One region of the Streptomyces sp. C11-1 genome, then DNA from elsewhere that is predicted to be linked to it. Evidence: riboswitches for the same ligand, from Rfam matches in the RefSeq annotation. Region 1 holds a riboswitch; each other region holds the start of a gene.
The links. A riboswitch is a leader RNA that binds a small molecule or an ion and turns the genes downstream of it on or off. The one in region 1 is predicted to bind cobalamin.
Positions count from the first base shown of each region.

Region 1 (7,132 bases):
ATGGGCGCCGGTGACCCCGACCATCTGACCCTCGCCGCGGTGAAGGCCATGCGCCGGGCCGATGTGTTCTTCGTCCTCGGCAAGGGCCGCGAGAAGGAGTCCCTGACCCGGCTGCGGCGCGACATCCTCGACGAGCACCTCACCGGCCCCTACCGGGTCGTGGAGGCCGAGGACCCGTGGCGCGACCGCACCCAGGACGACGGTGCGCGCTACGCCTCGGCCGTGCACGACTGGCGCCGCCGCCGCGCCGACATCTGCGAACGCCTGATCATCGAGGAGCTCGCGCCGGGGGAGTGCGGGGCCTTCCTGGTGTGGGGCGACCCGTCCCTGTACGACAGCACGCTCGCGATCCTGGCGGACATCCGGGGCCGCGGCACGGTGAATTTCGGCCATGAGGTGATCCCCGGCATCAGCAGCGTCTCCGCCCTCGCCGCCCGGCACCGCGTCACCCTGAACCGGGTCGGCCGCCCCATCCGCATCACCCCCGGTAGACGGCTCGCCCAGGGCTTCCCCGAGGACGACGGCGACATCGTGGTGATGCTCGACGGCCACGAGACCTTCACCCATCTGACGGGCAGGGGTCTGTGGATCCACTGGGGTGCGTACCTCGGCACCCCCGACGAGATCCTGGTCTCCGGCCCGCTCGACGAGGTCGCCGGCCGGATCAGCCGGCTGCGCGCGGAGGCCCGCGAGCGGCACGGCTGGATCATGGACACCTACCTGCTGCGGCAGGGGCGGGACGAGGCGGAAGGGGCGGGCCGCCCGGCGGAAGGCGCGGACGGCTCTGGGGGCGGCCCGCTCGGCTGACCGGCCGGCGTCAGCGCCGGGACTCGTGTTCCCGGATGACGCCCAGCCCGTGGCCGAGGCTCGGGCACTCGGCGCTCAGGTCGTCACCCCGCACCAGGTAGTTGTGCACCCGGCCGTCCGCCGGCCGCTCGATCGCGCGGTACTGCGTGCCGTTCACGGTGATCGTCCAGTCGTCGCCGTCCTGGGCCCACCCAACTGTCTTCTTCATATGGCGTTTTCCGTTCCTCGGTCGGCCCCGCCGGGGGTCGGCGGGCCGTGTAGTGGGAAGAAGAACGGCTTTTGACGCTCTGTGGTTCCGCCTTTCCTACGCCATTCGGTTACATCTGGGTCTCCGCCCCCGCACACCCAGAGGGGGCTTATTCGGGCACCCGTGTCTCACCTCACCGTTCGAAGTGTGAACAACGGTGTGCGCCCGGCGGTCTCCCCCTTAGGGTGACCGGTGCAGCTGGTTCGCCCTGTCCGCCAGGCAGGGAGTCGTAAGAGGGAACCCGGTGGGAATCCGGGACTGCCCCGCAGCGGTGAGTGGGAACGACCGCCGTCATACGCACTGGGCCCGGCCGGGTCTGGGAAGCGACGGCCAGTAGGTGTCTGCCCCGGCAGGCGTGCCCGCGAGTCCGAAGACCTGCCCGTTGCCCGCACGTGACCGTTCGCGTGCGGAGTTCCCGGTGACCTCGTGGGCGGGTCGGCGTAACCGTCAGGCGGACGGACACGGTCCAGTGTGTCCTGCTCTCCGCCCGATGCGTCACCCCTTCGTGTCCGCGTCCCGTCCCGGGATCAGCAAGCAGCCACGCTCGCGAAGGAGAGTCACGTGACAGCGAAGCCCGCAGCCGCGGCAGCACGGGCCACCGTGTACGGCTACCCCCGCCAGGGTCGGAACCGTGAACTGAAGAAGGCCATCGAGGGCTACTGGAAGGGCCGCGTCGACGCGGACACCCTCCGGCGGACCGCCGCCGAACTGCGCCGGGGAACCTGGCGGCAGCTCGCCGAGGCCGGAGTCCACGAGGTGCCGACCGGTGATTTCTCGTACTACGACCATGTTCTGGACACCAGCGTCATGGTCGGCGCTGTCCCCGCGCGGCACCGCGACGCCGTCCGCTCCGACGCCCTCGACGGATACTTCGCCATGGCCCGCGGCACCCAGGACGTCGCGCCGCTGGAGATGACGAAGTGGTTCGACACCAACTACCACTACCTGGTGCCCGAGCTCGGGCCCGACACCGTGTTCACCGCCGACCCCGCCAAGCAGGTCGCCGAGTTCAAGGAAGCCCTCGCGCTCGGCCACACCCCGCGCCCGGTCCTCGTCGGCCCCGTCACCTACCTCCTGCTCGCCAAGGCGGCCCCCGGTGTCGCCGCCGGCTTCGAGCCGCTGACCCTGCTGGACCGGCTCCTCCCGGTGTACGCCGAAGTCCTCGCCGGCCTCCGCGCGGCGGGCGCCGCATGGGTGCAGCTGGACGAGCCCGCCCTCGTCCAGGACCGCACCCCCGCCGAACTGAACGCCGCCGCCCGCGCCTACCGCGAGCTGGGCGCACTCGCCGACCGGCCCAAGCTGCTGGTCGCCTCCTATTTCGGGCGGCTCGGCGACGCGCTGCCGGTCCTGGCCAAGGCCCCCGTCGACGGACTGGCGGTCGACTTCACCGAGTCCGGCGCGGGCAACCTCGACGATCTCGCGGCGGCGGGCGGCCTGCCCGGCAAGCGCCTGGTCGCGGGCGTCGTCAACGGCCGCAACATCTGGATCAACGACTACGAGAAGTCGCTCGCCACCCTCGGCACGCTTCTCGGCCTCGCCGACCGCGTCGACGTCTCCGCCTCCTGCTCCCTTCTCCACGTCCCGCTGGACGCGGACGCCGAGCGCGACATCGACCCGCAGATCGCCCGCTGGCTGGCCTTCGCCCGGCAGAAGACCGAGGAGATCGTGGTCCTGGCCCGCGGCCTGGCCGGCGGCACCGGCGCCATCGCGGCCGACCTGGCCGCCAACCGCGCCGACCTGGCCTCCCGCGCCGGGGCCGCGCTCACCCATGACCCGGCCGTCCGGGACCGTACGGCGGCCATCACCGGAGCCGACGGCCGCCGCTCCCAGCCGTACCCCGAGCGGGCCGCCGCCCAGCGCGCCCACCTCGGGCTGCCGCAGCTCCCGACCACCACCATCGGCTCGTTCCCGCAGACCACCGAACTGCGCACCGCCCGCGCGGACCTGCGGGCGGGCCGGATCGACGAGGCCGGGTACGAGGAGCGGATCAAGGACGAGATCCGCGAGGTCCTCTCCTTCCAGGAGAAAGCCGGGATCGACGTCCTTGTGCACGGCGAGCCCGAACGCAACGACATGGTCCAGTACTTCGCCGAGCAGCTCACCGGCTACCTCGCCACCCGGCACGGCTGGGTCCAGTCCTACGGCACCCGATACGTCCGCCCGCCGGTGCTCGCCGGGGACATCTCGCGGCCCGAGCCGATGACCGTGCGCTGGACCACCTACGCGCAGTCGCTGACCGAGCGCCCCGTCAAGGGCATGCTCACCGGCCCGGTCACCATGCTCGCCTGGTCCTTCGTCCGCGACGACCAGCCGCTCGGCGAAACCGCCCGCCAGGTGGCCCTCGCCCTCCGTGACGAGGTCAACGACCTGGAGGCGAGCGGCACTTCGGTTATCCAGGTCGACGAGCCCGCGCTCCGCGAGACGCTGCCGCTGCGGGCCGCCGAGCATGCCGCGTACCTGGAGTGGGCGACCGAGTCCTTCCGGCTCGCCACCGCCGGGGTACGGCCGGACACCCAGATCCACACCCACATGTGCTACGCGGAGTTCGGTGACATCGTCCAGGCCATCGACGACCTCGACGCCGACGTCATCAGCCTGGAGGCCGCCCGATCCCATATGCAGGTCGCCCGCGAACTCGCCGCCCACGGCTACCCGCGTGAGGCCGGGCCCGGCGTCTACGACATCCACTCCCCGCGCATCCCGAGCACCGAAGAGGCGGCGGCCCTGCTGCGCAAGGGACTTGAGGCCATCCCGGCCGAGCGGCTTTGGGTGAACCCCGACTGCGGCCTGAAGACCCGCGGCTGGCCCGAGACCCGGGCCTCCCTGGAGAACCTGGTCGCCGCCGCGCGGCAGATCCGCGCGGAGCTGCCCACCGAAGCGGCGTGATCCGCCCCGGGGCGGGAGCGGCCACCGCTGCTCCCGCCCCGGGACGTTCCCGTACGGCCGGTGAATGTCCGATCCCGCTGATGACGTTCCCGTGCGGGCCGGGGAATGTCCGAGCCCGCTGATAGCGTGCCGCTTCCGGATCGAAGATCACGAAAGGGCTGCGGACGTGCGGGAAGTGACGTGTCATGAGGTGGACGCCCGGCGCTTGGGCGAGGCGTCGGAGGGTATCGTCGGGCGCGCCGTGGGGCGGTGGCACTGGATGCGCTACGACGACCCGGCCCCGCGGCGCATGGCCGAAGCGGCCGACGAACTGCTCGACCACGTCGCCGCGCGCACCGCGCAGGGAGCCGCGCTCGACGATGTGGCCCGCTCCGCGCTGCGCACGGCGGCCGAGTGCCGCCTGGGGGAGTTGAGCGTCGGCTGCTACCCCGACGGCGACCAGGAGATCTTCTTCCCGCTGATCGGCGAGAAGCTCAGCACCGAGGACATATCCTTCAGCGCCGCCTTCGGCCACGCGGGGGCGCAGGCCCCCTCGGCCCGGACCTGGCTGGACACCTTCGCGATCTGCGTGGCCAGCGGCCTCGTATGGGACTGGCAGCGGGTCATCGGACTGCTGCTGCGGGACGACTACGCGCCCGAGATCCACGAAGGAGTGCCCTACTCCCCGCTCACCTCGGCATCGGACCCGGCGGACCTCGCCGCGATGGACACCCTGTGCCTCTATCTGACCCGGACGGAGGGCCACCAGCCCCGCCACTGGCCCACCGTGCCGCTGTGCAAGCCCGATGCCGACGAGCGGAAACAGGCAGCCGCCGCGCTGGACGCCGCAGGCACGCCGACCCCCGATCAGCACCTGCTGCGCGTGCTCCTCGACGACGAACAGCACGCATTCGAAGAGGTGTTGGCGGCCCGGCTCGGCACCTACCGGGAGAGCGTGGGGCCCCACCCCGCGCCGCGGAGCCTGCTGCCGCTCGACGCCCTCGCCCTGGCCGCTCTCGCCGTCCAGGCGCACGGATGGGAGCTCGGCGTACGCTCCGGCTATCTGCCGCCCGATCTGCTGGGAAGTCCCGATGCGATGCGGCGGGCCGCGGAGTCCCGCACCAACGACCTGGGCGGCTGGTACGCGAAGTAGCCCCCGTGGCCCGGCGCGGGTGACTGCCCTTCGCGCGCATGAAGTTAGGTTAGCCTAACCAGCAAACCCCCGGTGGTGGATCTTTCCGCTCCGACCGAAGGGCTTCGCCATGCCGCGTCCGGGCTCACCGGTGAACCGGTCCTGGTCGTCGCCACCGTCCGCCGCACCCTGCTCGCCGGAGGTCGTGCCGTGCTCGGCCGGGCCGTCGCGGAGGACGGCGACGGCCGCCGTCGCCTGTGGCTCAAGGCCGCGCTGCCGCACCCGAAACGCCACCACGGCCGAACTGCTGCCGCTCCTCGACCTTGTGACGACCGCGGCGGAGCGTGCCGCGGCCGAAGGGACAGCGGACGGAGATGGCGGGGCCCCGGTGACGGAAAGACTGCCGCCATGACGTTGTTGACGAAGCGCACGAACCCTGTGGGAGGAACCCGATGACGTCCGGACCGCGAACGCCACCGCTCGATCTGCTCGGAGTGGGCGCAGGGCCTTTCAACCTCTCCCTGGCCGCGCTCGCCGACGGCGTACCCGGTCTGCGCGGCGCCTTCTACGAACAGCGCCCCGCGTTCCACTGGCACCCCGGGCTGCTCATCGAGGGGGCCACGCTCCAAGTTCCCTTCCTGGCCGACCTGGTGAGCCTCATAGAGCCCACCAGCCCCTGGTCCTACCTCAATTACGTCAAGATCCGCCGCAGGCTCTTCCCGTTCTACTTCGCCGAGAGCTTCCACATCCACCGCTCCGAGTTCGACAACTACCTGCGCTGGGTGAGCGCGGAACTCCCCTCCACCCGCTTCGGGCACCGCGTGGACACGGTGGCCTGGGATGCCGGACAGGGCGCGTTCGCCGTGGAGTTCACCCGGCTCGGCCCGGACGGTGAGATGTCCTCTTCCGGGTTGGCCCATGCCCGTAACCTCGCTCTCGGCGTCGGGACCGCCCCGTACGTCCCCGAGCCGCTGCGGGCCCTGGCCCAGGATGCGGCGGCCCTCGTCTGTCACTCGGCGGACTATCTGGGCCGGCGGGACCGGCTGCTGGCCGCCCGGCACATCACCGTCGTCGGCTCCGGGCAGTCGGGTGCCGAAGTCCTGCTGGATCTGCTGCGTTCCCGGCCCGACGGGGCGGAGGGACTGACCTGGCTGGCCCGGACCCCGGCGTTCGCGCCCATGGAGTACAGCAAGATCGGCCTGGAGCAGTTCACCCCCGACTACACCCGCTACTTCCACGGACTCCCGCAGGCCACCCGGGACCGGCTCCTGCCTCGTCAATGGCAGCTCTACAAGGGCGTCAGCGGGGACACCCTCGGGGACATCCACGACGAGCTCTACCGGCGCAGCCTCGGAGGCGACTGGCCCGACGTCACCCTCACCCCCGGCATCGAGGTCACCGGTGCGGCGGTCACCGACGCCGGGCGCGTCGAACTGAGCGTCGAGCACGGCCAGCAGGGGGCCCGGGGCCGCCTCACCACCGACGCGGTCGTCCTCGCCACCGGCTACCGGGAGCGCCCCGTGGACACGCTGCTCGCCGCCCTCGACCCGTACCTCGTCCGGGACGGCGCAGGCCGCCCCGAGGTCGATGAGGCCCAACGGCTCGTCCTCGCCCCGGAGATCGCGGGTTCCGTCTTCGTGCAGAACGCCGAACGGCACACCCACGGGGTCGGGGCGCCAGATCTGGGCCTGGCCGCCTGGCGCTCCGCCGTGATCGTCAACGCCCTCACGGGCAAGGAGACCTATCCGCTGCCGGACAGGACGGCCTTCACCACCTTCGGCCTGGAGGGCGTCTCGCGCGACCGTAGGGGGGCGCCTCGCCGCTCCGCCGGAGAACGGCTGTAACGGCTCTGGGCCGCGCGGTGGGTTCACCGTGCGGCCCAGAGGCGGGGTATGCCTGCCCGGGGATCAGCCCTTGCGGGTGTTGATCTCCTCGGTCAGCTGCGGAACGACGGTGAAGAGGTCACCCACGACGCCGTAGTCGACGAGGTCGAAGATCGGGGCCTCGGCGTCCTTGTTGATCGCGACGATCGTCTTCGAGGTCTGCATCCCCGCCCGGTGCTGGATCGCCCCCGAGATACC
Region 1 covers NZ_CP134500.1:6,426,506-6,433,637, forward strand. Annotated here, with positions in the region: gene cobF (precorrin-6A synthase (deacetylating)) at 1-807, shown strand, start outside; gene RI138_RS28400 (hypothetical protein) at 818-1,015, opposite strand; cobalamin riboswitch at 1,237-1,451, shown strand; gene metE (5-methyltetrahydropteroyltriglutamate--homocysteine S-methyltransferase) at 1,616-3,940, shown strand; gene RI138_RS28410 (Imm49 family immunity protein) at 4,107-5,072, shown strand; gene RI138_RS32445 (hypothetical protein) at 5,127-5,348, opposite strand; gene RI138_RS28420 (lysine N(6)-hydroxylase/L-ornithine N(5)-oxygenase family protein) at 5,504-6,895, shown strand; gene RI138_RS28425 (electron transfer flavoprotein subunit alpha/FixB family protein) at 6,959-7,132, opposite strand, start outside.

Region 2 (7,132 bases), 6.1 Mb from region 1:
TGCACCGCAGGGCGCTCGACCGCTGGGAGTCGGCTCCCGAGGCCGACCGGGACGAGGCGGAGCGTCTGGTGGCCGTTGCCAAGGGCTGGATCACCTGGCAGGCACGAGGCGTCATCGTCGAGTGCCGCGAGAGGTGCGGGGCCCAGGGGCTGCTGGAGAACAACGGCATGACCGAGCTGTTCACCGGCATCGAGGGCGCGATCACCGCCGAGGGCGACAACCTGGCCGTGCATGCCAAGGCCGCCGCCGAGATGCTGTTCAGCGCGACCACGAGGGAGTCGGCGGTGGACGAAGGGCCCGGCGACCTCGACGAGCCCGCGTTCCTGGACCGGCTGCTCACGGCCGTGGAGGACCTGTGGTTCGCCCGCGCCCGCGAGCGGATGAGCGCCGCCCCGCCCGGCGACCGGCTCGGCCGCTGGAACGCCGCCTCCCCGGCCGCGCTGCTCGGCGTCGAGGCGTACGGCTACCGGCAGGCGGGCGAGGCGTTCGAGCAGGCCGTGGCCTCCCTGCCGGAAGGGCCCGCGCGTGATCGGCTCACGGAGCTCCGGCGGCTGTTCGCGCTGCGGTGGGTCGCCCGCAACAGCGGCGACCTGCTCGCCACCGGACGGCTGACCGCCGATCAGGTCACGTTTCTCCCCGACGCGGTGGAGGACGCGATCGCGGCCGTGGCCCGGCACACGCCCGCCCTGGTGGAGTCCTTCGCCCTGCCGGAGCGGCTGATGTCGGACTGGCCGATCGCCGGGCCCGGTTACGCGGCGGCCTACGACGACCCCGAGGGGCCCTGGCACCGGGGCCGCATGGCCGGAGCCGGGGGCCGTCCCGGGGAGTTCCGGCGTCCCGCCCGCGGCAGCAGGAGGCGCCCGCTGCGCGAGAGGGCGGCGGCGCTGGGCGTCCGCGGGGTCCTGCTGGCGTACTGGGGAACCACGTCCATGGTCTCTCGATGGTTCGAGAAGTCGCAGGTGAGCGTAGACGAATCGGTTCGCCCCAGGGCGTAACCGGAAGATCGTCTTCCAGTTACTTCGGCGGTGGGTTGCCGCGTTCGACCACCTGCCGTTCCAGCGACGCCGATCACACGACGTCGATGACACACAGAGGAAGAGGAATCACCGTGAAGACCATCCACCCGAAGATCACCGAGGTGCTGACCGAGACGTTCAAGGTGCCCGCAGCCGAGATCCTGCCGGAATCCACCATGGACAGCCTGGAGATGGACTCCCTGGCGGTGGCAGAGTTCGCGGTCATCATCAAGGAGACCCTCGGCGTCGACGCCGACTCCGAGAAGCTGTACAAGGACGCCACGCTGGCCGACGTCTCCGCGTTCATCGACGCGGCCGTCGGCGGCGACGCGACCGTCGGCGGCGCGGCGGCCGGGGCCACGGTGCCGGTGAGCAACACCCGATGAAGCGACCCGCCATCGCCGTGACCGGCCTGGGAATGATCACCCCGGTCGGCACCACCACCGACACCACCTGGGACGGGGTCCTGGCCGGGCGGTCGCCCGCCCGGACCGTCCCCGAACTCGACGGCTGCGCGGTCGACTTCGCCTGCACGGTCTCCGGCATCGACCTGGACGACGCGGTCGGCGGACGTACGGCCTTCCGTATGGGCCGGTACGTCAAGTTCGCCGTACTCGCCGCCCGGGAAGCGGTCGCGGACGCCGGACTCGACCCGGCGCGCTGGGACGGAGCCCGGGTCGCCGTCGTCGTCGGCACCAGCAGCGGAGGATCGGCCGGGCTCACCGAACAGGCCGTCGCCCTGGAACGGCGGGGACCCGAGGCCACCTCGCCCTCGGGCATCCTGCTCACCATCCCGAACATGCCCGCGGCCGAGATCGCCATCCGGATGAAGGCCACCGGGCCCAGCCTGGCGCCGTGCACGGCCTGTTCGTCCGGGGTGACCGCGCTGTCCGTGGCCCGGGACCTGCTGACCCTCGGCCGGTGCGACATCGCGATCGCCGGGGCCACCGAGTCGATCGTGTTCCCGGTCGCCATGACAGGCCTCGCCCGCTCGGGCGCGGCGGCCCCGCGGGACGGCGACCCGGCCCGCCTCTGCCGCCCCTTCGCCGCCGACCGGGCCGGACTCGTCATGGGGGAGGGCGCCGCCGTCATGGTCCTGGAGCGGGCCGGCGAGGCGCGCGCCCGGGGGGCCGCGCCCCGGGCCCTGATCACGGGCGTCGGGGAGACCACCGACGCCCACCACCCCACCAGCCCGCACCCCTCGGGGGACATCGCACGGGCGGCCGTGGACGCCGCGCTGCGCGACGCGGGCTGGCGCGCCGAGGACGTCGGCCATGTCAACGCGCACGGGACGGCCACCCCCCAGGGCGATGCCACCGAGGCCGCCCTCATCGGCCGGGCCTACCCGCACCGGCCGCCCGTCACCGCCCCCAAGGGCGTGCTGGGCCACTGCATGGGGGCGGCCGGGGCCATCGAGACCGGTCTGACGATCCTCACGCTCCAGCACGGGCTGATCCCGCCGATCGCGAACCTGGACGCCCCGGCCCCCTGGTTCGACATCGACTGCGTCACGAAGACGCCGCGCGAGCTGCCCGTCCGGCGTGCCGTCAGCCACTCCTTCGGCTTCGGCGGCCAGAACGCGGTGATCGCCCTACAGGCGCCGTAACGCCGTAACGCCGTAACGCCGTAGCGCCGTAACGCCGTAACGGAAGCCGGCGGGCCGGTGCGGCGGGACGATCCCGCGCCGCACGGCCCGTCCGGCCGCCTTCCCGGACGTCGTCCGCAGCGCACCCTCACCGCCTCTGATTCCGTGCGAAGGCGCGTGATAGCTTGCCGGGGCCAGTCGAACCCCAACGACGGGGTCAGGGAATCCGGTGCGAAACCGGAACTGACGCGCAGCGGTGAGGGGGACGGGCGGGGCCACGGCCACTGGAGTACTCACCTGCTCCGGGAAGGCGTCCCGCCCGGACGAACCCGAGTCCGAAGACCTGCTGGCGCCCGCGCCCCGCACCGGGGCACGGGAACCGTACGACGGGCTCCGCGGCTGGGCCCAGAGACACCGAGGTCCTTTCGTGCTGCCCACGGCCCTGCCCGCCCCGATACGCACCGCTGCCCTGTTCGCCGCGGGACTCGTCCTGCTGACGGCCTGCGGCACCACCACCGACCAGGCCGCCGACGGCGGCGGCAAGGCCGACGGCTATCCGGTCACCCTCAAGAACTGCGGGCGCACCGTCACGGTCAAGGCCCCGCCGCAGCGCGCCGTCTCGGTCGACCAGGGGTCGACGGAGATCCTCCTCTCGCTCGGCCTCGCCGACCGCCTCGCGGGCAGCGCCACCTGGAGCGACCCGGTCATGAAGGGCCTGGAGAAGGCCAACGCGCGCGTCGAGCGGATATCCGAGAACCGGCCGTCGTCGGAGAGGGTCCTCGACAAAGAACCCGACTTCCTCAGCGCCTCCTTCGCCTCGACCCTCGCCAAGGGCGGCGTCGCCCCCCGCGAGCAGTTCGAGAAGCTCGGCGTCCCCACTTACATCTCGCCCGCCGACTGCACCGGCAAGGACAACAGCGGCGGCGGCGACGGAGCCCGTACCGCACCCCTCACCATGGACAGCGTCTACACGGAAGTCCGCGAACTGGCCCAGGTGTTCGGGGTACCCGAGCGTGGTGACGCCCTGGTGAAGAAGCTCCAGGCGCGGGTGGAGAAGGCCACCGAGGGCATCGACGCCTCCCAAGCGTCACTCCTCTACTGGTTCTCCGACTCCAAGGCCCCCTACCTCGCGGGCTGCTGCGGCGCCCCCGGAGTCATCACCAAGGAACTCGGCGCGAAGAACGTCTTCGACGACACGCACGACGAATGGCCCCAGATCAGCTGGGAGACCGTCGCCGACCGCAACCCCGACGTCCTGGTCATCGGCGACCTGAGCCGTACGATGCAGACCGCCGAGAGCGCCGAGAAGAAGATCGAGTTCCTTGAGTCCAACCCGGTCACCAAGACCATGGACGCCGTCAAGAACCGCCGTTACGTGCTGCTCAGCGGCCAGGCGATGAACCCGACCATCCGCACCGTGGAGGGCCTGGAGCGTGTCGCGGCCGGACTGCGCGACTTCGGCCTCGCGGGTTGAGTACGGGCAGCCGTACGGCCGGGGAGCGGGCCGGCACACCGCCCCTCACCGACCGGCCCCGCCCGGCCCGCGGCTGCGGGCCGCTCGCCGTGCTGCTCTGGGCCGGCGGCCTCCTGCTCCTGCTGCTCTCCGTCGCGGTCGCCGTGACCATCGGGCCCGCCCGGATCTCCGTGCCCGACGTCTGGTCGGCCGTCGCCGCCCACCTCGGGATCGGCGACTCGGAGCTCAGCCCGATCAGGGACGGCATCATCTGGAACCTGCGGATGCCCCGGACCCTGCTCGCCGCCGTGTGCGGCGCGGGGCTCGCGGTGTGCGGGACGGTGATGCAGTCCCTGCTGCGCAACCCGCTGGCCGACCCGTTCGTCCTCGGCGTCTCCTCCGGCGCCTCGACCGGGGCGGTCGTGATCGTGGTGCTCGGCGTCGGCGGGGGAGCGGTGTCCCTGTCCGCCGGGGCCTTCGTCGGGGCGATCTGCTCCTTCGCCCTGGTGCTGCTGCTCAGCCACACCCTGGGCGGCACCACCGACCGGGTCGTGCTCTCCGGCGTCGCCGCGATGCAGCTCTTCTCCGCCCTCACCTCCTTCGTCGTGATGACCTCCGCCGACGCCGAGCAGACCCGCGGGGTGCTGTTCTGGCTCCTCGGCTCGCTCGGCGGCGTCGGCTGGAGCGAGGTCGCGTTCTGCTCCGCCGTCCTCGCCGTCTGCCTGGTGGTCTGCCTGGCTCACGCCCGTACGCTCGACGCCTTCGCCTTCGGGCAGGACGCGGCCGCGGCGCTCGGTGTCGACGTGGGCCGCACCCGGATCGTGCTGCTGTGCACCACCGCCCTGCTCACCGCCGCCCTCGTCAGCGCGGCCGGGGCGATCGGCTTCGTCGGCCTGGTCCTGCCGCACGCCGCCCGTGCCCTGACCGGTTCGGGCCACCGGCGACTGCTCCCGGTCACCGCGCTCGCCGGAGCGGTGTTCCTGGTGTGGGTCGACACCCTCGCCCGGACCGTCCTGGACCCGCAGGAGGTGCCGGTCGGCGTCGTCACCGCCCTGATCGGCGTCCCGGTCTTCGTCCTCGTCCTCTACCGCACCCGGAGAACGACATGACGCACACCGCCGCCCCCGCCCACGGGCTGAGCGCCGAGCTGGTCAGCAGGAGAGCGGGCGGGCGGCTCATCCTCGACGGAGTCGACATCGCCCCGCCGCCCGGCGCCACCGTCGGGCTCCTCGGCCCCAACGGCTCCGGCAAGTCCACCCTGCTGCGGATTCTCGCGGGCCTCCTCGCCCCGGCCACCGGGGTCGTCACCCTGGACGGCCATCCCCTCGCCGGTCTCGGCCGCCGTACCGTCGCCCGCCGTATCGCCGTGGTCGACCAGCACGCGGTCACCCAGGTCGACCTGAGCGTCCTGGACGTCGTACGCCTGGGCCGCATCCCGCACCGGCGCGCCTGGTCCGCCCCGGACCGCACCGACGAGGAAGCCGTCGCCGACGCACTGCGGCGCACCGGCCTCGCCGAACGGTCCGGGCAGTCCTGGCACACCCTGTCCGGCGGCGAACGCCAGCGCGTCCAGATCGCCCGCGCCCTGGCCCAGCAGCCCCGCGAACTCCTCCTGGACGAACCGACCAACCACCTCGACATCCAGCACCAGCTGGACCTGCTCGCCCTGGTCGCCGCCCTCCCCGTCACCAGCGTCATCGCCCTGCACGATCTCAACCTCGCCGCGATGTTCTGCGACCGGATCACCGTGATGAAGGCGGGCCGGGTCGTCGCGGGCGGCACCCCGGCCGAGGTGCTCACCGAGGAACTCATCGAGGACGTCTACCGGGTGCGCGCCGTCGTCACCCCGGACGGCCCGGACGGGCGGCCCTCGGTACGGTTCCTGCCGCGCCGCTGACCGAGGACGGCAGCGGACAGCCCGCCGGGCGGACTCGGAGGTACGAGCCCGCCCGGCGGCCGAGGACGTGGGAGCGGCCGTTCAGGCCACCGGTGAAATGGCTGCGCGGTCAGCGGCGGCGCCCCTGGCCGAACTCGCCACCGGCGTCCTTGCCGGTGCCCATGTCCTTGCCGTCCGCGTAGTCGATCTTCTCCTTGCGGACCTCGGCGGAGACTTCCTTCTGCTCGGTGACCCGGTCGGTCTCCAGTCGTACCCGTTCCACCGGCACGGCCTCCTTGCGCACGGTGGCGCGCTCCGCGTGCAGCGTGACCTCGACGTCCTGCTCGCCGATGTCCGTGGTGCCGGTGGTCTTCTGGCCGGGCTGGAGCGGTTCGCGGACCACGCGTACCTCCTCGTGGGACACGGGCACGGTCCGGGTGACCTCCTCGGTCACCACGTACTTGTGCAGCCGTGCCTTGCCGCTCTCGTACTCCTCCGTGCCGACGTGCAGTTGCTCCTCGGAGCGGATCATCTCCCCCTTGCCGCTCATGTCGGCGGCCCGGGACGTGCCCGCTCCGGCACCCGCCAGCGGGCGAGCCGTGGTGGCGGCGTCCGTGTCGCGATGCCTGCCCGTACCACCACTGCCTGCCCCGGCCATGCCCGTTCCTCCTGCCGTGCCCGGACCGGCCGCTCCGGCACCCGTCCCCACCGTCGTGGCCTTCCCGGTCGCCTTGGCGCCCGGCGGCGTCCCTGCCGTTCCCGTCGTACGGGTCATGCCCGCAGCGGCCCCACCGGCAGCTCCGGCTGTCCCCGCGGCACCCGCCGCACCCATCGTCCCGGTTCCGGCGACGGTCGGCGCGTCCATGCCGGTCGGCCGGTCCTCCCCGAGATTGCCGGACTTCCGGTTCAGGCCGTAGTGCCGGTACAGCTCCTCCTCCTCGGCGACGGAGAGATGCGCGTCCGCGTCCACCCGAGGCGCGTCCTTGACGCTCTCCTTCGGATGCGCGACATGCAGGTCGGAGCCCACTCGACGGGCTCCGGCGAGCGGTACGAAGCTCTCCTTCATGCCGAACAGGCCGGTCTTGACCGTCACCCAGTCGGGCTTGCCGGTGGCGTCGTCGACGTACACCCGGCCCACGCTGCCGACCTTCTCGCCCTTGTCGTCGTACACGGTCAGACCGTCGAGCTCTCCGGAATCCGTG
Region 2 covers NZ_CP134500.1:359,227-366,358, reverse strand. Annotated here, with positions in the region: gene RI138_RS01410 (acyl-CoA dehydrogenase family protein) at 1-995, shown strand, start outside; gene RI138_RS01405 (acyl carrier protein) at 1,109-1,402, shown strand; gene RI138_RS01400 (beta-ketoacyl-[acyl-carrier-protein] synthase family protein) at 1,399-2,622, shown strand; cobalamin riboswitch at 2,780-2,966, shown strand; gene RI138_RS01395 (ABC transporter substrate-binding protein) at 3,029-4,075, shown strand; gene RI138_RS01390 (iron chelate uptake ABC transporter family permease subunit) at 4,072-5,163, shown strand; gene RI138_RS01385 (ABC transporter ATP-binding protein) at 5,160-5,951, shown strand; gene RI138_RS01380 (PRC and DUF2382 domain-containing protein) at 6,061-7,132, opposite strand, start outside.
Region 2: linked by a shared signal. The riboswitch ahead of RI138_RS01395 (ABC transporter substrate-binding protein) and the one ahead of metE (5-methyltetrahydropteroyltriglutamate--homocysteine S-methyltransferase) in region 1 are both predicted to bind cobalamin.

Region 3 (7,132 bases), 5.1 Mb from region 1:
CCCTTCCCGATGCCCGTGTGGACGAACAGGAGCGGGCGGTTGCGCCGCTGACGGGTGGTGAGCCCGTCGTCCGGCACCGATGTCGGCTGTCCCTGCGGCATTAAGCGGCCCTCCCGGCTGCGGTGACGTCCTTGACGAGCCCGGCGATCGAGTCGGCCCGCAGCTCGTCGAGCGTGACGGCGGTGCCTCCCAGTTCCCGGGCGAGTTCCCCGGCGAGACCGAGGCGTACGTACCCCGACTCGCAGTCCACGACGACCGAGGCCGTCCCCTCGGAGCGGTGCAGCCGCCCGGCCCGCCCCGCGAGCGCCACGGGCTCGGGCCCGCCGGTCGCCCGGCCGTCCGTGACGACGACGAGCAGCGGCCGCCGCGACGGATCGCGCAGCCGCTCCACCCGCAGCACGTCGTGGGCCTTGAGCAGCCCGGCGGCGAGAGGGGTGCGGCCCCCGGTCGGCAGCGACTCCAGGCGCGAGGCGGCCGCGTCCACGGACGAGGTCGGCGGCAGCGCCACTTCGGCGTCCTTGCCCCGGAAGGTGACCAGACCGACCTTGTCCCGCCGCTGGTAGGCGTCCAGCAGCAGCGACAGCACGGCCCCCTTGACCGCGCTCATCCGCTGCCGGGCCGCCATCGACCCGGAGGCGTCAACGACGAACAGCACGAGGTTGCCCTCACGCCCCTCCCGGGTCGCCTGCCGCAGATCGTCCCGGCGCACCACGAGCCCGCGCCCGGAGCGCCCGCGCGAGCGCTGGTGCGGGGCGGCGGCCTGCACGGTCGCGGCCAGGTGCAACTTGGTCAGCGACCCCTGCGGGCGGCGCGCGCCGGTGGTACGGCCGTGCTCGGTACGGGCCCGGGAGCGCCGCCCGGCAGCCCCCTCACCGAGCCCCGGCACGCTGAGCATCTTCGTACGGAACGGCTCGGCGGCGGCCACCGGCTGCTGCTCGGCCCCGGCGGACCGGCCGGGCGCGTCGGGAGCGCTTTCGGGGGCCTGCGACGGCGTGTCGCCGCCTTCGCCGGCCGGAGGAGGAGTGCGGTCGCCATCGGCCTGGGGCGGCACGCCACCGCCACCGCCACCGTCGTCGTTGCCGCCGCCATCGGGATCGTCGTCGGAGTCTCCCGGGTCGCTGTCCTGCTCACCGGCCTCGTCGAGGGTCTGGTCGAGCTTGTCCTCGTCCAGCCCCGGCGCGTCGAACGGGTTGCGGCGACGCCGGTGGGGGAGCGCCAGCAGGGCGGCCTGCCGTACGTCGTCGGCGGTGACCTCCTCGCGTCCGGCCCAGGCGGCGAGCGCGGTCGCGGTACGGGCCATCACGATGTCGGCCCGCATCCCGTCGACCTCGAACGCGGCGCAGGTGGCGGCGATCTGCCGCAACACGCCGTCACCGAGCACGACGCGGGGCAGCAGGGCACGCGCGGCGGCGATGCGCTCCCGAAGGGCGCTCTCCTCCGCGGCCCAGCGCGCGGCGAAGCCCTCGGGGTCGTCGTCGTACGCGAGCCGGCGCCGCACGACCTCCACCCGCTCGTCGGTGTCCCGGGACGCGGCCACCTCCACGGTGAGCCCGAACCGGTCCAGCAACTGGGGCCGCAGCTCGCCCTCTTCCGGGTTCATCGTCCCGACCAGCAGGAACCGTGCCGCATGCCGTACGGAGACGCCTTCGCGCTCGACGTACGAGGCACCCATGGCGGCCGCGTCCAGGAGCAGGTCCACCAGGTGGTCGTGGAGCAGGTTGACCTCGTCGACGTACAGAATCCCCCGGTGTGCGTCGGCCAGCAGCCCCGGCTCGAACGCCTTCACTCCCTCCGAGAGCGCCCGCTCGATGTCCAGCGCCCCCACGAGCCGGTCCTCGGACGCCCCGACGGGCAGCTCGACGGTCCGCGCCGGGCGCGACACACCGGGGGCATCCGCGTGCGGCCCATCGGGGCACGCCGGATCGGGGGCCACCGGATCACAGGAGAACCGGCACCCCGGTACGACGGAGACCTCGGGCATGAGGGCGGCCAGCGCCCGGACGGCGGTGGACTTGGCGGTCCCCTTCTCGCCCCGCACGAGCACCCCGCCGACGGCCGGACTGACGGCGTTGAGCAACAGCCCGAGCCGCAGGTCGTCCTGCCCGACGATCGCGGTGAAGGGATACGGCGTACTCACTTGGCCTCCTCGTTGACATGCTCTTCAGCTTTGACGTGAGCGGTCACTACAAGCCCCTCCGGCGATCGAGGAGCGGGGTCCGGGGCAGCGCTCCGGCTCTCCGACGACGTACCCGCCCCCAACGGCGGCGCCCCCGGCGGCACGAACGGCAACCCGGCCGGCGCCCCGCCCTCGATGAGCCGCCACAGCGCGTCCGTATCCGCATGCTCCTCCACCAGATCCCCCAGCCGGTCCAACTGCTCCTCCCGCAACACCCCGAAACTCGTGTCCGGCGCAGGAACGAACCGTCGCCCGGCGGCCCGGGCCACCTCCGCCAGGAACCGCCGCCGGAACGCGTCGCTCTCCAGCGACCCGTGCCAGTGCGTCCCCCACACCGCACCCACCCGGCACCCGTCCAGGAACGGTTCCCCGCCCCGCACATCGGCCACCCCGTGGTGGATCTCGTACCCTTCCACCACCTCACCCAGCGCCGAACCCACCGGCCGCGCCAGCGTCTTGGCCCGGTCGAAGCGGACGGTCACCGGCAGCAGCCCCAGCCCGTCCACGACCCCCGCCCGCGACTCCACCTCGTCCTCGATCCGCTCACCGAGCACCTGGAACCCGCCGCAGATCCCCAGCACCGGCCGGCCCTCCGCCGCCCGCCGCACCAGCGCGTCCGCGAGACCCCGCTCGCGCAGCCAGGCCAGCGCCTTCACCGTGCCCCGCGTCCCGGGCACGACCACCAGGTCCGCGTCGGCCAGCTCCTCGGCCCGGTCCACGAACCGCACCACGACGCCCGGTTCGGCGGCCAGCGCGTCCACGTCCGTGAAGTTCGACATCAACGGCACCGCGCACACCGCGACCCGCAACACGTCCTCACCGTGCGGGGGAGCCACGACCGACTCCCGTACCGCACCCCGCAGGGACACCCGCAGGCCGTCCTCCTCGTCGATGCCGAGTCCGTGGGCGTACGGCAGAACTCCGTACGTCCGTCGCCCGGTCAGCCCGTACAGCATGTCCAGCCCCGGTTCCAGCAGCGAGACATCGCCCCGGAACTTGTTCACCAGGTAGCCCGCGACCAGCGACTGGTCCTCGGCGCCGAGCAGCGCCGTCGTCCCGAAGAACGAGGCGAAGACCCCGCCCCGGTCGATGTCCCCGACCACCAGCACGGGGAAGCGGGCCGCCCGCGCGATGCCCATGTTCACGATGTCGGTCCGGCGGAGGTTGATCTCGGCCGGCGAACCGGCCCCTTCGCAGATCACCGCGTCATAGGCCGACCGCAGCTGCTCCAGGCAGTCCGTGACCGTCCCGAGCAGCGCCTCCTGACGCCCCCCGTGGTAGCCCCGGGCGCTCATCTCACCGACCGGCCTGCCCATCAGGACCACCTGGCTGGACCGGTCGCCGCCCGGCTTCAGCAGCACCGGGTTCATCAGGGCGGTCGGCTCCACCCGGGCCGCCTGCGCCTGCATCGCCTGGGCGCGCCCGATCTCCGCGCCCTCGCGGGTCACGAAGGAGTTGAGGGACATGTTCTGCGCCTTGAACGGCGCGACCTTCACGCCCCGGCGCACCAGCCAGCGGCAGATGCCCGCCGTGACGACGCTCTTGCCCGCGTCCGATGTGGTCCCCGCGACCAGCAGCCCACCACTCATGCCCGCTCCCGTTCCCGTACCGCGTTCCGTGCCGGACCGTTCATGACCGCCCCCGCCTTCGTCCCGCAGCCGACCGCCCGGCGGCCCGCCCCGCGACCATCCGCGCCGCCACGCACACACCCAGGGCCAGCGCACTCACCCGGCGCGACAGCCGCACCGCGCGTTCGATGTCGTCGCCGCGCACGTCCCGGCCGGACTCCCCGTTCAGTACGGGCCGGTGCTCCACGCGCCCCGCGTACGCCAGCGTTCCCCCCAGTCGTACGCCGAGCGCCCCCGCGAACGCGGCCTCCACCGGTCCCGCGTTCGGGCTCGGGTGGCGCCCCGCGTCCGCCTTCCAGGCGCGTACGGCCTCGGACGGCCGCCCGCCCGCCACCACGGCCAGCGCGGCCGTCAGCCGGGCGCCGGGCCACCCAGCGAGGTCGTCCAGGCGAGCCGAGGCCCATCCGTAACGGCGGTGGCGGGGCGACTTGTGGCCGACCATCGCGTCGAGCGTGTTCACGGCCCGGAAGCCGACGAGTCCGGGCACCCCGCCGACGGCGCCCCACACGAGCGCGCCGACGACGGCGTCCGAGGTGTTCTCGGCGACCGATTCCACGACGGCGCGGGCGATCCCAGGCCCGTCCAGGGAGTGCGGGTCGCGCCCGCACAGATGCGGCAGCCGTTCCCGGGCGACCTCAAGGTCCCCGGCGGCCAGCGCGCCCCCGATGGCGCGGGCCTCCCGGCCCAGCGACGTACCGCCGACGACCGACCAGGTGGCGGCGGCGGTCAGCGCGACGGCGAGCGCGGGGCGCTCCCGTACCGCACGGGCGGCCAGCGCGGCGGCCCCCACGGCGCCTCCGGCGCACATGAGGGTGTGCAGCGCGCCCCGGCCCCGGTCGTCACGCCACAGCAGGGACTCCACCCGCGCGGCGGCCCGGCCGAACCCGGCGACGGGGTGGCCCCGCCGGGGGTCGCCGAAGAGCGCGTCGGCGACCATTCCGGCCGTGGCGCCGTACGCGAAGAGGCGATCGGCACGCACGGCTCAGCCCGTCGTGGGTCGGGGCGTTCCGGAGTGAGGGGGCACTGGATGCGGCGCACGGCGGCCGGACATGGCATAGGTCCTTAACTCAGGGTCCGCGCCCTGGTTCGACGAGAGCGGCGACGAGAGTCTCCTGGCTCCCGGATCCGCAGCTCCCCCGGCCTTCCAGCCCGTGCGCGACGGGCCGTGACATCCGGTGTCCCGACAGGTCGTGACGTCCGGTGTGGGGGAGTGCTCCCCGGTGACAGTGGCGGGACCGCGCCGGATTCGCACCGGCTTCCTCTGCTGTCGCCGTGAATGGCTCCGGCAGTCCACCACGCTGCGAGAACAGCCGTCAACTTGCTGTTGACCTGCGGAGGCCAGGTGTGCGCAGACGCACATCGGGCCGGACACACACGAGGTGTGTCCGGCCCGATGAGGGGTGCCGTGGGACGCGTCAGGCGACGATCAGATAGATCCCGTACGAGACCGCCGCCGCGCACGCCGCGAAGCAGGCGTACGCGCTGGTGCGCGCCAGCGCGGCGGTACCGCCGGAGGCACCGCTCCCGGAGCCGCTGCCGCCGGCCGGGGCCGACAGCTTGGAGAGGGCGACGATGCCCAGGGTGAAGACGCCGACCAGCGCGACGGTGATCACGAGACTGACACCGAAGACGGAGGCGAGAGCTGCCCAGTCGATTTTCATACGGATCTGTCCTTACACCGTGGCCGCGGGGCGGGGCGTGTCGTCGGGTGCCGCGGCCGGGGCCGGGATGGTGGTCGAGAGGTCGGAGACCGGTGCGCCCGCGGGGGGCGGGGAGACCGCGGCGATGGCGGTGGTGACGACGCCCTGCGGCTCGTTCGCCGCCGCTTCCTCGGTGTCGTTGACGTTGGTGTGGTCGACCGGCTGGCGGCGCGAGGCCAGCCAGATGGCGAAGGAGCCGCCGACCAGGATGGCCGCGGTGACGGCGACACCCCAGGGGCCCTGCTTGGTGAGGAACTCGGCACCCGCGCCGACCAGACCCGCGGCCGGGAGCGTGAGGCCCCAGGCGACGAACATCCGGGTGGCGGTGGACCAGCGGACCACGCCGCCCTTGCGGCCGAGGCCCGCGCCCATCACGGCACCCGAGCAGGACTGGGTGGTGGAGAGCGAGAAGCCGAGGTGCGAGGAGGCCAGGATGACGGTCGCCGCGCTGGTCTGGGCGGCGAAGCCCTGCGGCGGCTGGAGGTCGGTCAGGCCCTTGCCCATGGTGCGGATGATGCGCCAGCCGCCGAGGTAGGTGCCGAGCGCGATGGCGACACCGGCGGAGACGATGACCCACATCGGCGGGTTGGAGCCGGGGGCGAGGACGCCGCCGGTCACCAGGGCCAGGGTGATGATGCCCATCGTCTTCTGGGCGTCGTTGGTGCCGTGGGCGAGCGAGACGAGACCGGCCGAGGCGATCTGCCCGGTCCGGTAGCCCTTGGCCGTCGACTTGAGCTGGTTCGGGTCGGTGACGTTCCGGTTGATCCGGTACGTCAGCCGCGTGGCCAGCATCGCTGCGAGACCGGCGACGAGCGGAGCGGCGATCGCGGGCAGCAGCACCTTGGTGACGACGGTGCCGCCGTTGATCGAGGACCAGCCGGCCGACATGACCGCGGCGCCGATCAGACCGCCGAACAGGGCGTGGGAGGAGCTGGAGGGCAGGCCGACCAGCCAGGTCAGGAGATTCCACAGGATGGCGCCGACGAGCGCCGCGAAGATGACCTCGGTTCTGATGCCGTCTTCGTTGACGATCCCGCCGGAGATCGTCTTGGCGACCTCCACCGACAGGAAGGCGCCGATCAGGTTGAGAACGGCGGACATCGCCACCGCTGTCTTGGGCTTCATCGCGCCGGTCGAGATGGTGGTCGCCATCGCGTTGGCGGTGTCGTGGAAACCGTTCGTGAAATCGAACACGAGAGCTGTTACGACCACAATCGCAAGCAGCAGCGTGATGTGTTCCATTTACCCAGGCAATCGTTCGGCGTCAGTGGCTCGTGGACCGTAGGCAACCTGGGTGAACGGAAGATGAACTGAGCAGGGCGCTGTGGTGACCCCAACCAGGGGCGACTGATTCCGCTTGTGTGCGGGAGGGGCGGTGGGAGTCCCCTGGGGCGCCGTCTGGTCTGCCCTTTACCGCTCGTTGGTGAAGTTTTTGGCGGGCGTTTCCGGCCCCGGAAGAGATCCCGGTCACGTGGGGCACGACGTTCCGGTTTCCGTCTCCCGCCCCTACGCTCGCCCCATGAGCGAGCAGCAGCCGGAATCCGTCGCCCGGGTCTGGGAGGAGGTGGTCGCGACCGCCCGCCGCAGCGCCGCGGACGGCCTCGTAGTCGGCACCTCGGGCAATGTGT
Region 3 covers NZ_CP134500.1:1,298,417-1,305,548, reverse strand. Annotated here, with positions in the region: gene cobO (cob(I)yrinic acid a,c-diamide adenosyltransferase) at 1-101, opposite strand, end outside; gene RI138_RS05705 (putative cobaltochelatase) at 101-2,137, opposite strand; gene RI138_RS05700 (cobyric acid synthase) at 2,134-3,765, opposite strand; gene RI138_RS05695 (cobalamin biosynthesis protein) at 3,806-4,783, opposite strand; cobalamin riboswitch at 4,911-5,065, opposite strand; gene RI138_RS05690 (hypothetical protein) at 5,220-5,465, opposite strand; gene RI138_RS05685 (inorganic phosphate transporter) at 5,478-6,746, opposite strand; gene RI138_RS05680 (class II aldolase/adducin family protein) at 7,024-7,132, shown strand, end outside.
Region 3: linked by a shared signal. The riboswitch ahead of RI138_RS05695 (cobalamin biosynthesis protein) and the one ahead of metE (5-methyltetrahydropteroyltriglutamate--homocysteine S-methyltransferase) in region 1 are both predicted to bind cobalamin.

Region 4 (7,132 bases), 2.7 Mb from region 1:
CGAGCCGCCCGCCCCCACCGAGGTCGGCGACGAGCGTTCGCCGCTCAGCTCGGTCGACGGCAGCGACCGGTCGGACCTCGACCCGGAGGTCCGCGCCAAGCAGGCCGAGGCCGAGGCGGGCAACGGGGACAACCCCGGCCCGGACGACCGGCCCTGACGGCGAAGGCCCGGGGAGAGCACGAACGCGGCTGCGGAACCACCCCGGTGGTTCCGCAGCCGCGTTCGTGCGTCGTCCTGGTTGCTCGCGCCCTCTCTACTTGCTCACGGCGAAGCGCATCAGGGCCTGCTCGTCCCCCTGCTTGATCTTCCCGGTCTCGTTGATCACCTGGAGCTTCCAGCCCGCGCCGTCCCGGATCGCCTTGGCCACCGCGCAGCCGTTGTCCTGGGTGAGCAGGCTCGGCCAGATGTCGGCGACCTGCTGCGTGCTGCCGCCCGTCGCGTCGTACACCTTGAAGCTGATGTTGCGCGCGTTCTTGAAGGCGCTGCGCTTCTTGTACGCGGCGGCGACGAACACGATGGCCGTGATGTTCGACGGCACCCGTGCGAACTCGACGGTCACCGTCTCGTCGTCGCCGTCCCCGTGCCCGGTCTGGTTGTCACCGCTGTGCACGAGCGAGCCGTTGCCCAGCGGGTCCAGGGAGTCCAGACCGGCCAGCCGTACGGGGTCCTCGCCCTGCATCGCGATGGCGATCAGGTCGAGGTCCGTCCCGGCCTTCTGCCGGATCTTCCCCATCAGCCCGCCGCTGCTCCCGACGGTCGGGTCCCAGGACACCCCGATGGACAGGTGGGTCACCCCGCCCAGATCCGCCGGGCCGTCTTCCTTCTTCAGCGTGATCATGCCTGAGTCCTTTGGTGGCTCGACTGTTTACGGATGAAGTGTGCCTGGTGCTCCGCCCTGCGGGGATTCGGGGATGGTGAAGATGTCCGTCCGGTGCGCAGCGGGCAGCCCGCCTGGAAGCGGCTCTCGGCACCGGGACGCTCCATGATCTCAGCGACGTTGCGGCGGCGGGCGCGCACGGACATGCCCATGCGCTTGGCGATCGTCCGGTCGGATGAACTGGTCGGCGAGGGTGCGGACCTCCGCGCGCATGTGCGAGACCCGTTCGACGTACTCGCGGGTGCCCGACGGGTGGACGCAGGACTTCGGCGCGGCCCGCCCCGCCCCCGGAAACAACACGAGGCAGGGGCGTCCGACGTATTCGGTCCGGCCTGTCTCTCAGGCGATCCCCGCCACCTTGTCCGCGAATTTGTTGAGGTTGTCCATCGCTCGCGCGATGCGCTCGTCCAGGGTGAGCGATTCCTCGTACTGACTGAAACGCAGTTTGGGCTGCCGCTTCCCGCGCATGTACAAGGAACAGGCCAGGTCCGCGCACATATAGATGCCCACGGTATTGCCCTGCCGTCCGGATGGGCCGGCCAGCGGCGCGACAAAGAGGTTGACACCGGACGACGAATGCGGGGTCAGGCATATCTGACACATGCTGGACTTCATCACGCCCTTCCGGGCGGCGCTGGAAACACGCAGGGTGATGGCGCGCGGCCCGCCGTGTCCCGGCATGACGATGTGCGACCGCAGCAGCGCGCCAGGGTCGACCCAGCCGAGGAAGTCCAGGTCTTCCCAGGTAAGTTCGCCGAAACCGAGCGGCAGGCGCAGCCGGGACGCCTCCCCCTTGGTGCAGTTCACAAAGGAATTCCGGATGACTTTCTCACTCAATGGGTCCATGGTCAGTAAATATATCGGAGGCACCCAGGGGGGAACGCGTGATTTTCGGTGGAGACCGCCGAACCTGAAGGAATAGCGATCCAGTTTGCACCACTATTGCCCGATATGCCGGGTGCTCGCGTTGCCGTCATGCAGGTAGGTGAGCCACCGACTCCGCTCGTTTCATCCGCTGCGAAGTACGGAATCGAGCCGTACCGCTCCGGACAGGCAAAGTCCGCAGCACCGATGGACTCTCTCTTTTGCAGTCGGAGCAGACGAGCCTGCGCGCATCATCTCAGGAAAACAAATAGAGGCACGACTCTCGGGTATGTTCGTCTGTGTTCTCGGCCTCTCCGAGTCCGCGCGCAACGACGACTTCTTCGCCTGCGGCGGAGATTCCACCCTTGCCGCCCGCAGGAGCGGCTCAGGCCAAACGCCTGGCCCACCACCTGAGGCGGCTCGGGGTCGGCGCGGACGATGTGGTCGGCATGGAGCCGGAGGGCGGGATCGACAGTCTCCTTCCTGGTCCTGGCCTTGGACAGAGCCATGGTCCCGCAACGGACCCTCAGGTCCCGGGCCCGGCATGACTGTCCGCCCCTGCGCCAGTGCGCCGACCTGGCCCTCTTTCGCCGTGCGGACGGGTTGGCTACTGTGGGTCATCTACGCTCGCGACGGGAACCAGGAAGCCGGTGGGAATCCGGCACGGTCCCGCCACTGTGACCGGGGAGCGGACCCCACGCACGACCACGGCCGGAAGGCTGGAAGGTCGGGGTGAGCGACGATCCGGGAGTCAGGACACTGACCTGTCGCGGACACCATCCACGGGGCGTGGACCCCAGGAGGCGTGCAAGCGGCCTGCCGCAACGGTATGTGCGGCAGGTTCGTTCGGGTGCTCGGCATGCGGCGGGTGCGGCCCGGTGGGCCGAAGCCGACGTGCGCCGCCGTCCCGGGTGCCGGTCCCCTGGCGGCCTGTACCCCGGACGCGAGAGGAACCCGGATGCCTGCCGTGTTTTCCCGGAGGACACCCCCTGGCCCCCGGCCGAGCCTGGACGTTTCGCGTCGCCGGTTGCTGGGAGGCGCGCTCGCCGCGGCCGCCCTGCCCCTCCTGGGGACCGCCTGCGGACGTACCGGGCAGGAGAAGTCCGGCAAGGGGCTGACCGTCACCGATCTGACCGGTAAGAATCTCGAACTGCCGGGACCGGCACGCCGGGTGGTGACGATCCCGCTGCCCGCCGCGTCCATGGTGGTCGCGGTGAACGGGGGGCCGGATGTGCTGGCCGGTATGAACGCCGCGTCACTCACCGCGATCAAGGGCAGCTTCCTGGGCGAGGCGCATCCGGAGCTGCTCAAGGTGCCCACCGATGTGGCCGGTGCCGAGTTCGCACCCAATGTGGAGAGCGTCCTCGCACGGCGACCTGATGTGGTGATCCAGTGGGGAGACCGGGGCCCGGGCATCGTCGACCCGCTGCGCAAAGCGGGTCTGAAGGTCGCTCAGCTCACCTATGGCACCCAGGCGGACCTGGAGGGCGCCATCGCCATGTACGGCCGGCTGCTCGGCAAGCAGGACCGGGCCGACCGTATCGCCGACGGCATGCGCCGGCGGCTGAAGAAGCTGCGCACGGAGATTCCCGGCCGAGCGGGCCCCCCGCCGTCCGTGCTCTATCTGCGCGGAGCCGCCGACGGTCTGCAGGTCGGAGGGGGCGACTCGTACAACCACTTCGTCACCGAGCTCGTCGGTGGCCGCAATCCCGCCGCCGAGATCAAGGCCGAACAGGCCACCATCGATGTCGAACAGCTGCTGAGGTGGGACCCCGACATCATCCTGCTCGGCAACTTCGGCCCGGCCACACCACAGGACATGTACGACGACCCCGCGCTGGCAAGCCTGCGGGCTGTGCGGGGGCGTCGTATCTACAAGGTGCCGCTGGGCGGATACCGGTGGGATCCGCCCAGCCAGGAGTCACCGCTGATGTGGCAGTGGCTCGCCGGTCTGGTCCACGGCACCGGGGGCGCGGGACTGCGGGCCGAGGTCGTCCGTGAGTACGCCTTCCTCTACGGCGCCGAGCCCACCGACAGCCAGCTGGACACCATCCTCAAGCTGTCGGCCAACTCCGGCTCCCGGGACTATGACGACTTCGGCCGCTGAGCGGACAGAGGGGCGCGGCACCGGCCCCGCTGCCGTGCCGGCCATCGGGCGCCGACGGCAGCGTTCAGCGCTGATCGGGCTGCCGGTCGCCGTGCTGCTCATCGGCGTCATCGCCCTCGGCGTCGGCCGCTACACGGTCGGCTTCGACGACGTCGTACGGATCCTGCTCGGGCGGATACTCCCGGTCGAACGGACCTGGTCGGACACCGAGGAGGCCGCCGTGCTCCACGTGCGGCTGCCGCGGGTACTGCTGGCCATGCTGGTCGGCGCGGGGCTCGCGGTCTGCGGTGCGGCGCTCCAGGCAGTCTTCGGCAACCCGATCGTCAGCCCGCAGATCCTCGGTGTCTCCTCCGGAGCGTCCTTCGGCGGGGCGCTCGCGATCGTGCTCGGCCTGGGGTCGGCCGCGCTGGTTCTCGGCTCGTTCGGCTTCGGGCTGCTCGCGCTGGTGGCGGTGTTCGCCACCAGCCGGGTTCGCGGACCCGCGCCACCGCTGACGATCGTGCTCGCCGGCATCGTCGTCGGAGCGTTCTTCTCGGCGCTGGTCTCCCTGCTCACGTATCTCGCCGACCCCTACGGCGAGCTCCAGTCCATCGTGTTCTGGCTGCTGGGCAGTCTGGCCACGGCCACCTACGGCAAGGTCGCCGTGGCCGCGGTGCCGGTCCTGCTCGGTGGGGCGCTGATCTACGCACTGCGCTGGCGGATCAACGTTCTCTCCCTCGGGGACGAGGACGCCAAGATCCTCGGACTGCGCCCGGGGCAGCTGCGCTGGATGCTGCTCACCGCGGTGGCCGCGGTCGTCGCCGGAGCGGTCGCGGTGAGCGGCGTCATCGGCTGGGTGGGGCTGGTGGTGCCGCATCTGGCCCGGCTGTGGGTCGGCCCCGACCACCGGGTACTCATCCCGGTGAGCCTCGGCCTGGGTGCGGCGTACCTCACCGTCATCGACACCGTGACCCGCAACCTGGGCGTGGCCGAGATCCCGCTGGGCGTCCTCACCGCGCTGATCGGGGCGCCGGTCTTCCTCCTCCTGCTGCACCGCAGCCGCCGACGGATGTGGTCCGATGCTTGAGTTCGACGGCCTCGGCTTCTCCCACGACCCCGGAAAGGAACCCGGAAACGAATCCGGAAACGAATCCGGACGGTGGCTCTTCCGCGACGTCTCCCACCGGCTCGCCCCCGGCGAGATCCTCACCGTCCTCGGACCGAACGGCCGCGGCAAGACCACCCTCCTGCGCTGTGTCGCCGGCCTCACCACACCCACCGAAGGACGGATACGGGCCGACGGCGCGGTCGGCTTCGTCCCGCAGAGCCACCACACCACCTTCGCCTACACCGTCCTGGACATGGTGCTGATGGGCCGCGCACGCCACCTGCGTCCGCTGGCCACCCCTGGCCGCCGGGACCACGAACTCGCCCATGGAGCCCTGGAGCGAGTCGGGCTCACCCATCTGGCCGACCGCGACTACCCGACGCTGAGCGGGGGAGAGCGCCAACTGGTGCTGATCGCACGGGCGATCGTCGGCCAGGGCCCGGTACTCGTCCTCGACGAGCCCGCGGCCGCGCTGGATCTGCGCAACCAGGGCAGAGTGCTGCATCTGCTGCGCGGCCTCGCCGACGAGGGCCGCACCATCGTGCTGACCACCCATCACCCCGACCACGCGGTGGAGATCGCCGACACCGCGATGCTCATGTTCGGCGGCACCGATGTACGGGTCGGCCCGGCCGCGGGACTGCTCACCGACAGCACCGTCGGGGCCCTGTACGGCGTCCGCGCACACACCCTCGTCCTCGACGAGGAATTCGGTGGCGCGCCCCGCCGAGTGATCGTCACCCGTTACGACCAGGAGCTGCCCTCATGACCACCGCCCACCGGCCGGAGAGGTGCCGTCCATGACATCCCTGCCCGCCATCGCCTGCACGGTGCGCCCCTGGGCGCAGTTCCCGCTTCAGCGTGCGCTGCACGGCATCCGTACGGCCGGTTTCAACGCGGTCGCCCTCCCGGTGCACGGGGTCACCGAGGTGATCACCCCCGACACCCCGGCCGCAGGGGCCGAGGAGATCGGCGCGCTCATCCGCGACCACGGGCTGCGGCTGCTGGTTCTCAGCCACGCCGCCGACCTGGACCGTGGCGACGACCGGGCGCTGGGCGCGCTGCGCCGTCAGATCGACCACTGCGCCAGGCTGGAGGTGCCGACCCTGGTCGACATGGGGTGTCCCGAACTCACCCACGGCGCCCGCTATCTACGGCTCATGGCAGCCGCCGCCCCGTACGCCGCCGCCCATGGGGTGACCATCGCCGTCAAGCCGCACGGCGGGCTGACCCGTACCGCGGCCGACACCTTGTCCGTCGTCGAACGCGTCGGCCACGACGCCTTCCGGGCCTGCTGGGACGCGGGCAACCTGGTGCACTACGGCGGCGAGCCGCCCGCTCGGGGACTGGCCGAACTCGCCCCGTACATCGCCGCGGTCGGCGTCCGTGACCACCCGGTCCGCGGCCGTTACCGAGCCACCACCACCGGGGGCATGCCGCCCGCGATCACCCCCGGCGACGGCATCGTGGACTTCACCGAGCTCTACCGGACCCTGCGCGCACACGGCTTCACCGGCCCGAGCGCCGTGGAGAGCGTCACCAGGCTCGGCACCCTCGAAGAGCTCGACTCCGAGGCGGACCGGGCCCGCCGAAACCTGCTCGACGCGATGGCCGGCCGCGTACCGGACCGCCCGGAACCGGCGCGTACGATCCCGGCCCGGCAGTCCTGCTCCCTCGTCGCCCGCACCGCCGCGGAGGACCCGATCGGCACCGCCCGCCCCTTCGACCGGTTCCTCATGCTCGAACTCCCCCTGCCCTGGCCACCGGGGATGGGCACCCCGGTGTGGGAGACCGACCGGGTCCCCGCCCCCCTGCGTGCCGCACTGCGCACCGCCACCCGCCGCACCGGGGAACGCGGCCTGACCATGAAGACGTTCGCCGCCGCACCCGACCCGGAGTACTCCACCCCCGGCCTGATCCGGATCATCCGCTTCGACCGCGCCCCGGGCCCGGCCGCTCCCCTGGCCCGTACGGAACACCACATCCCCACCGACCGGGCCCCGGCCCTGATCGACGGTCTCTTCACCGACGACCCTGCCGCCCTCACTCCCTTCGCCCAGTACCGCGACCCGACCCCGCACCGTGACCTGGTCGTCTGCACCCACGCCTCGGTCGACGCCTGCTGCGGCACGCTCGGCTACCCGTTCTTCCAGCAGCTCCGCCGGACCCACGGCAGCACGGGGACGGTACGGGTGTG
Region 4 covers NZ_CP134500.1:3,678,241-3,685,372, reverse strand. Annotated here, with positions in the region: gene RI138_RS16245 (DUF5324 family protein) at 1-157, shown strand, start outside; gene RI138_RS16240 (TerD family protein) at 254-838, opposite strand; gene RI138_RS16235 (FBP domain-containing protein) at 1,217-1,723, opposite strand; cobalamin riboswitch at 2,339-2,523, shown strand; gene RI138_RS16230 (ABC transporter substrate-binding protein) at 2,769-3,848, shown strand; gene RI138_RS16225 (FecCD family ABC transporter permease) at 3,829-4,914, shown strand; gene RI138_RS16220 (ABC transporter ATP-binding protein) at 4,907-5,704, shown strand; gene RI138_RS16215 (TIM barrel protein) at 5,736-7,132, shown strand, end outside.
Region 4: linked by a shared signal. The riboswitch ahead of RI138_RS16230 (ABC transporter substrate-binding protein) and the one ahead of metE (5-methyltetrahydropteroyltriglutamate--homocysteine S-methyltransferase) in region 1 are both predicted to bind cobalamin.